2 regions of the Serratia sp. BNK-23 genome follow, and region 1 is predicted to be linked to the other one. Evidence: riboswitches for the same ligand, from Rfam matches in the RefSeq annotation. Region 1 holds a riboswitch; the other holds the start of a gene.
The links. A riboswitch is a leader RNA that binds a small molecule or an ion and turns the genes downstream of it on or off. The one in region 1 is predicted to bind thiamine pyrophosphate.
Positions count from the first base shown of each region.

Region 2: linked by a shared signal. The riboswitch ahead of thiB (thiamine ABC transporter substrate binding subunit) and the one ahead of thiC (phosphomethylpyrimidine synthase ThiC) in region 1 are both predicted to bind thiamine pyrophosphate.

Region 1 covers NZ_CP179900.1:4,686,462-4,690,103, forward strand. The annotation lists gene nudC (NAD(+) diphosphatase) at 1-376, opposite strand, end outside; gene ACMGF9_RS22300 (Rsd/AlgQ family anti-sigma factor) at 478-981, shown strand; TPP riboswitch at 1,021-1,145, shown strand; gene thiC (phosphomethylpyrimidine synthase ThiC) at 1,260-3,203, shown strand; gene thiE (thiamine phosphate synthase) at 3,196-3,642, shown strand, end outside.
Region 2 covers NZ_CP179900.1:4,231,086-4,234,727, reverse strand. The annotation lists gene thiP (thiamine/thiamine pyrophosphate ABC transporter permease ThiP) at 1-736, opposite strand, end outside; gene thiB (thiamine ABC transporter substrate binding subunit) at 712-1,698, opposite strand; TPP riboswitch at 1,756-1,874, opposite strand; gene sgrR (HTH-type transcriptional regulator SgrR) at 1,912-3,573, opposite strand.

The sequences.
Region 1 (3,642 bases):
GCGGGTAGTAGCGCTCCTTGCAATGGCCGCACAGGCAGGCGCTTTCGGTGCGGCTGAGGTGCATCTCATGGCCGCAGTAGCCGCAATAGCGATGGGAGCGGTAGAAATCCGCCAACTGCACGCCGCGCCCGGCCAGCTGGAACAGACCACGATCCTGATCCAACAACTGACGCACCGACCCCATCTCCCGCGGCATCGCCTGGCGCACCAGCCAGACCGGCGCGCCCTCCCACTCACCGATGGTGCGCGCCATGTGGCCCTGCAGCCCGAGGGCGGCGGCGGTCCCCGACGGCAATTCACCGTTCGGTAACCAAAGTTTGCTTTCATGGCTGACGATCCACCAGCCGTTTTCATTGCCCGTTAATGCAAGTTCCATATCGTTGTTGCACAACCTCAGCTTCACTGGCACTCTACAAATCGGCTTTGTTACATTTTAATAACTTACCGGTTACTTTTGTTACTTACACGGAGTCAAACATGCTCAACCGTTTGGAAAGGCTGACTCAGCGCGTTGGCGGTAGTAATGAATTAGTTGATCAATGGCTTCAGGCCCGCAAGCAGTTGCTGGTCGCCTACTGCACGCTGGTAGGCCTCAAACCGAATAAAGAAAAGCATACGCCGCTGAATGAAAAAGCGCTGGAGAACTTTTGCCATAACCTGGTGGATTACCTCTCCGCAGGGCATTTTCATATCTATGACAGAATTATCAAACAAGTGGAAGGCGCAGCCAGTCCGAAAATGTCGCTGGCGGTGAACATCTACCCCAAGCTATGGGCCAATACCGAACAGATCATGGCGTTCCACGATCGCTATACCGAAGTGGATATCGATCAGGAGGTTTGTCTGGAATTCCATCAGGCCTTGTCGGATATCGGCGAAACGCTGGCGGCGCGCTTTGCGCTGGAAGATAAGCTGATCCTGCTGGAAGCGGAAGCCACGCAGCAACCGCTGCCGGACCAGGCGCTGGATCCGGCGCGTTAAAATTTTATAGTTTTTTTTCTTATCCCTCCTATACTGGGGGGCATCTTGTCGGAGTGCCTAGCGCCTGATTTGTTCATCGAATCAGCCAGGCTGAGACCGTTAATTCGGGATCCGCGGAACCTGATCGGGTTAATACCCGCGAAGGGAACAAGAGTAATCTATCGCCACAGACACGGCCTTCCCCTTGCGGGCGCCCTGCCTTATCGGCCACCATCATTACTCCCTCCGAGCTCCAGACAAGCAACTTTCCCAACCCAACACACTGGTAGGAACTTGCTATGTCTAACGTTAATCCACCGCGCGCCCGTAAAGCGCAACGCGAAGCCGCCCAGCAGTTTATCGACACCCTGCAAGGCATGGCTTTCCCAAACTCACGCCGCATCTACCTGCAGGGTTCGCGCCGCGATATCCAGGTGCCGATGCGTGAAATTCAGCTCAGCCCGACCCTGGTCGGCGGCAGCAAAGATAACCCGCAGTATGAACAGAACGAGGCGATCCCGGTGTATGACACCGCCGGCCCGTACGGCGATCCACAGGCCGAGCTCGACGTGCACGCCGGCCTGGCCAAGCTGCGCGCCGGCTGGATCGACGCACGCGGCGATACCGCCACCCTGAGCGGCGCCAGCTCCGGCTTCACCCAGCAGCGGCTGGCGGACGAAGGTCTCGATCACCTGCGTTTCGAACACCTGCCGCTGCCGCGCAAAGCGCTGCCGGGCAAGTGCGTAACCCAGTTGCACTACGCCCGCGCCGGCATCGTCACCCCGGAGATGGAATTCATCGCCATCCGTGAAAACATGGGGCGCGAACGCATTCGCGGCGAGGTGCTGCGCCACCAGCATCCGGGCCAGGGCTGGGGCGCCAACCTGCCGGACAACATCACGCCGGAGTTCGTGCGCCAGGAAGTGGCCGCCGGCCGCGCTATCATTCCCGCCAATATCAACCACCCGGAGGCGGAGCCGATGATCATCGGCCGCAATTTCCTGGTGAAGGTGAACGCCAATATCGGCAACTCGGCGGTCACGTCGTCGATCGAAGAAGAAGTGGAGAAACTGGTGTGGTCCACCCGCTGGGGCGCAGACACCGTGATGGATCTCTCCACCGGCCGCTATATTCACGAAACCCGCGAATGGATCCTGCGCAACAGCCCGGTGCCCATCGGTACGGTGCCTATTTATCAGGCGCTGGAGAAGGTCAACGGCGTGGCGGAAAACCTCACCTGGGAGATGTTCCGCGATACGCTGCTGGAACAGGCGGAACAAGGGGTCGACTACTTCACCATCCACGCCGGCGTGCTGCTGCGCTACGTGCCGATGACCGCCAAACGCCTGACCGGCATCGTGTCGCGCGGCGGCTCGATCATGGCCAAATGGTGTCTGTCGCACCATCAGGAAAACTTCCTCTATCAGCACTTCCGTGAAATCTGCGAGATCTGCGCCGCCTACGATGTCTCGCTGTCGCTCGGCGACGGCCTGCGCCCCGGCTCGATTCAGGACGCCAACGACGAAGCCCAGTTCGCCGAACTGCATACGCTGGGCGAGCTGACCAAAATCGCCTGGGAATACGACGTGCAGGTGATGATCGAGGGCCCGGGCCACGTGCCGATGCAGATGATCCGCCGCAACATGACCGAAGAGCTGGAACACTGCCACGAAGCGCCGTTCTACACCCTCGGTCCGCTGACCACCGACATCGCCCCGGGCTATGACCATTTCACCTCCGGCATCGGCGCGGCGATGATCGGCTGGTTCGGCTGCGCCATGCTGTGTTACGTCACGCCGAAAGAACACCTCGGCCTGCCGAACAAAGAGGACGTCAAACAGGGCCTGATCACCTACAAGATCGCCGCTCACGCCGCCGATCTGGCCAAAGGCCATCCGGGCGCGCAGATCCGCGATAACGCCATGTCCAAGGCGCGTTTCGAATTCCGCTGGGAAGATCAGTTCAATCTGGCGCTCGATCCGGCCACCGCGCGCGCCTATCACGACGAAACCCTGCCGCAGGAATCCGGCAAGATCGCCCACTTCTGCTCGATGTGCGGACCAAAATTCTGCTCGATGAAGATTTCACAAGAGGTGCGCGACTACGCCGCCGCCCAAGAGGCCGCCAAACCGATCGAGGTGCAGCTGACCGGTATGGAGAAAATGTCCGCCGAGTTCCGCGCCCGCGGCAGCGAGCTGTATCACAGCGCCGGCAATTTGCAGGAGGAGACCAGCAATGACTGATATCACGACGCCCTTCCCGGCGACGCCCTACAAACTGGGGCTCTACCCGGTCGTCGACAGCGTGGAATGGATCGCTCGCCTGCTGGAGGCCGGCGTCACCACCATCCAGTTGCGCATCAAGGACTTGCCTGACGAGCAGGTCGAAGAGGATATCGCTGCCGCCATCGCGCTGGGCCGGCGTTATCAGGCGCGGCTGTTCATCAACGACTACTGGCGGCTGGCGATCAAGCACGGCGCCTACGGCGTACATCTGGGCCAGGAAGATCTCGATACCACCGATCTGGCGGCCATTCACCGCGCCGGGCTGCGGCTGGGGGTCTCCACCCATGACGACGCCGAACTGGCGCGCGCGCTGGCGGTGAAACCGTCCTACATCGCGTTGGGGCACATCTTCCCCACTCAGACCAAAGACATGCCTTCGGCGCCACAGGGGCTGGCG
Region 2 (3,642 bases), 460 kb from region 1:
GCATGGCGGCACGCCCCAGATCGTAGTCGTAACTCAGCGCCTGGTAGATCGCCAGTTCAATGGTGGTGGCCTGCGGCCCGCCGCCCAGCGACAGTACGGTGGCGAAGCTGGCGAAGCACAGCATGAAGATCAGCGCGCCGCTCGGCAGGATTTGGCGGCGCAGCGCCGGCCATTCGACGAAGCGGAACTGCTGCCAGCCGCTCATGCCCAGTTGGGCGGCCAGCTGGCGCTGCTCTACCGGAATGTTCTCCAGCGCCTGCAGCAACAGGCGGGTGGCCAGCGGTAGATTAAAGAACAGGTGCGCCAGCAGAATGCCCTGCAGACCGTAGGGCGAGAAACCATACTCGACGCCCAGCCAGCCGCACAGCGTCGCCAGCCAGCCCTGGCGCCCATAGACGCTGAGCAGGCCGAATACCGCTACCAGCACCGGCAGCACCAGCGTCATGGCGCACAGCCGCAGCAACAACTGCCGGCCGGGGAAACGGCGGCGATAGAGCGCGCGCGCCAGCAGAATGGCGGGCAGCACCGAAATCAGCGCCGACAGCAGCGCCTGCAGGAAGGTGAAGCGCACCACGTGCCACAGGTAACTGTCCTGCCACAGGCTGCGCCAGTCGCTGTCCGGCGCGTGACGCCACAGTGACCCCAGCGCCAGCGCGGCGATGAGCAGGATCAGGCCGGCGGCCAGCAGCCCCGGCCAGAGCCAGCGGGGGATCAGCGGCTGACGGCGGTTTGCCATGCCCGGATCCAACCGCCGCGTTGTGTGGCCACCTCTTCGGCGCTGTATTGCAGCGCGGTCTGCGGCACGTTCATCTGCTCAAAGCCGACGGGCAGCGGGGTGTTGATCACCGGGTACATCCAGTTGCCGGTCGGGATGGTGTTCTGGAATGCCGGCGTCACCATGAACCGCATGAAACGCTCGGCCAGCTCAGGCTGTTTGGCGGCTTTCAGCTTGCCGGCCACTTCCACCTGCAGGTAGTGGCCTTCGCTGAACGTGGCGGCGGCGTAAAGGTCTTTTTTCTCTTCGATCAGGTGGTAGGCGGGAGAGGTGGTATAGCTGAGCACCAGATCGCCTTCGCCTTTCAGGAACAGGCCGTAGGCTTCGCTCCAGCCTTTGGTGACGGTGACGGTCTTCTTCGCCAACTGCTGCCAGGCGGCCGGCGCCTTGTCGCCATACACTTTTTGCATCCACAGCAGCAGGCCGAGCCCCGGCGTGCTGGTGCGCGGATCTTCGTAGATCACTTTCCAGTTGCGGTCGCCGCTGACCAGCTCCTGCAGGCTTTTCGGCGGGTTCTTCAGTTTTTCTTTGTTGTAGACGAAGGCGAAGTACCCGTAGTCGTAAGGCACGAAGGTCGCGTCCTGCCAGCCGCCCGGCACCGTCAGCCTGGCGGTATCGACGCCGCTCGGCGCGAACAGGCCGGTTTGCTGCGCCGCCTGCAGCAGGTTGTTGTCCAGCCCCAGCACCACGTCGGCGGCGCTGTTCTTGCCCTCCATGCGCAGGCGGTTCAGCAACGAGACGCCGTCTTCCAGCGCCACGAACTTCAGTTCACAGTCGCATTCGGCCTCGAAGGCTTTTTTCACCGCCGGGCCAGGGCCCCAGTCGGCGGCGAAGGAATCGTAGGTGTAAACCGTCAGCGTCGGCTTGGCGAACGCCGGCGCGGCGCACAGCAGCAATAAGCAGGGCAGATATTTTTTGACCACGTTGCACTCCTGAAAAATAAGGGGGCAAGGGCATCTGAGGGGGCGAGGCGGCGTCGCCGGTTCGCTGGGCTCAAATCCCTCCGCCGGTATTGACCGGATCAGGTTCGACGGGTGTGCTCTCAGCGGAAAATCAGGCTTATTACGCGGCCCGGCTCTCCGCACCCCGTTGAGACGGCGCTATTGTAAAGATTAACCGACTTGGGCGAAAGGCGCTTATGTCTCCGGCGGGGCAAACCAGGCGGACTTGAAGTCGAACCAGCCGAGGGTGTTCATCCGCACGCCGCGCATGCTGCGCTGGCCGTGCAGCTGCAGCCAGTGGTGGAACAGCGGATGCAGCTGGTGGTTGCTGACCAGACGCTGGCAGAACTCCGCCAGCGGCAGACGGTTGGCGCGCCACAGCGCCGCGTCCTGCGCCAGATCTTCGTTCATGCAATGCTGCATCAGCGGCAGTTCGTACAGCGTGGCGAACAGCGAAAACTCCAGCGGCAGATAGAAGTTGGCGCTGCCAAGCCACAGATCGCTGCGCGCGTCGCCCTGGTGCCAGGTGGCGTAATCCACGCTTTGCACGATCAGGCGGATGCCGTGCTGCGCCAGCAGCGGCTCGATCGCCTGACGGATGGCGTGAAACTCCGAATGCTCATTGAAGTGGGTCATCGTCAGTTCGGTCAGCCCCGCCGGTTTGGGCTGCTGCGCCAGCGCGCGGTTGTGGTGCCAACGGGGCAGCAGGCCGTACGCCGGCGACCAGTAGCGTTGGTAGAGCGGCCCGGCGTGGCTCAGCAGCGAAATGGGATTGATCAATTCGCACAGCCAGCTGCGAATGGCGGGATCGGCGGCCAGCGGGGAGCGCCGGTCGAACAGCAGGAAATAGCAGCCCTCTTCCAGCCGGCTTTCCAGTTCGTTGTTGCCGGTTTCATCGCCCTGCAGCTGTACGCCGGAATGCACCAGTTCTTCGGAGAACTCCGGCAGCACCCAGATATTCACCTCGTCGATCAGCGCCCGGTAGCCAAAATAGTCGTCGAAGGCGTGGATCTTCATCTGGCTGGGGAGATTGCGCACTACGCGATAGGGGCCGGTGCCGATCGGATGGCGGGCGAAATCTGGTAGTTCGCGCCATTCGCGCGGCAGGATCATGGCGTGCACGCTGCCCAGCAGCCAGGGCAGCCAGTGGTCGGGGCTGCGCAGATGCACGTCAATCACGAATGGCGTCGGCGAGGTGACGCTCTCGATATGCGAGAACAGCGGTTGCGAGGTCAGACGCGAAAGAGAAGTAATGACGTCCGCCATCTCCAGCTCGCGGCCGTGATGAAAATGGATCGCCGGGCGCAGGTAAAATCGCCAGTGCAGTGGCGTCAACGCCTGCCAATGGTGAGACAGATCGGACTCCAGTTCCCCGTTTTCCTCATTTATGCGCGTCAGACCGTTGAAGATCTGGCGCGCCAGATGGGTTTCCGAACGCCGCAGCGCCGAGCCGGGCAGCAGGTTGTACAACTGCCGGTAGTAGAGCACCCGCAGGATGTGTTTCCCCTGGCGGAAGCTACGCCCCAGCTGTGACAGCAGCATCTGGCGCACCACGTTTTTGTCGCCCACCAGTTGCACCAGCTGATCGATGCGATCCTGTTCCAGCAGCTCCTCGGCCCGCTGTTGCTGCAGCGCCAGGCCGGTGTAGTGGAAGGTTAGCCGCGAACGCTTGCCGCGCCCCGATTCCGCCTGCCAGGTGAGCCAGCCTTCCCGCTGCATGGCGCTCAGCAGGGAGCGCACGTGGCGCCGCGAGCAGCTGAGCACCTCCGCCAGATCCTGCAGCGTGGTGTCGGTGGTTTCACCGTGGCAGCGCTGCCACAGGCGGATGAACTGCTGCTGCAATCTGGACGTGGACATAAAAGAGGAACGCTCCTGCTTCAACTCGTCAATTTTTCTTTCCCTATATTACGCCGATAATTTTCATCA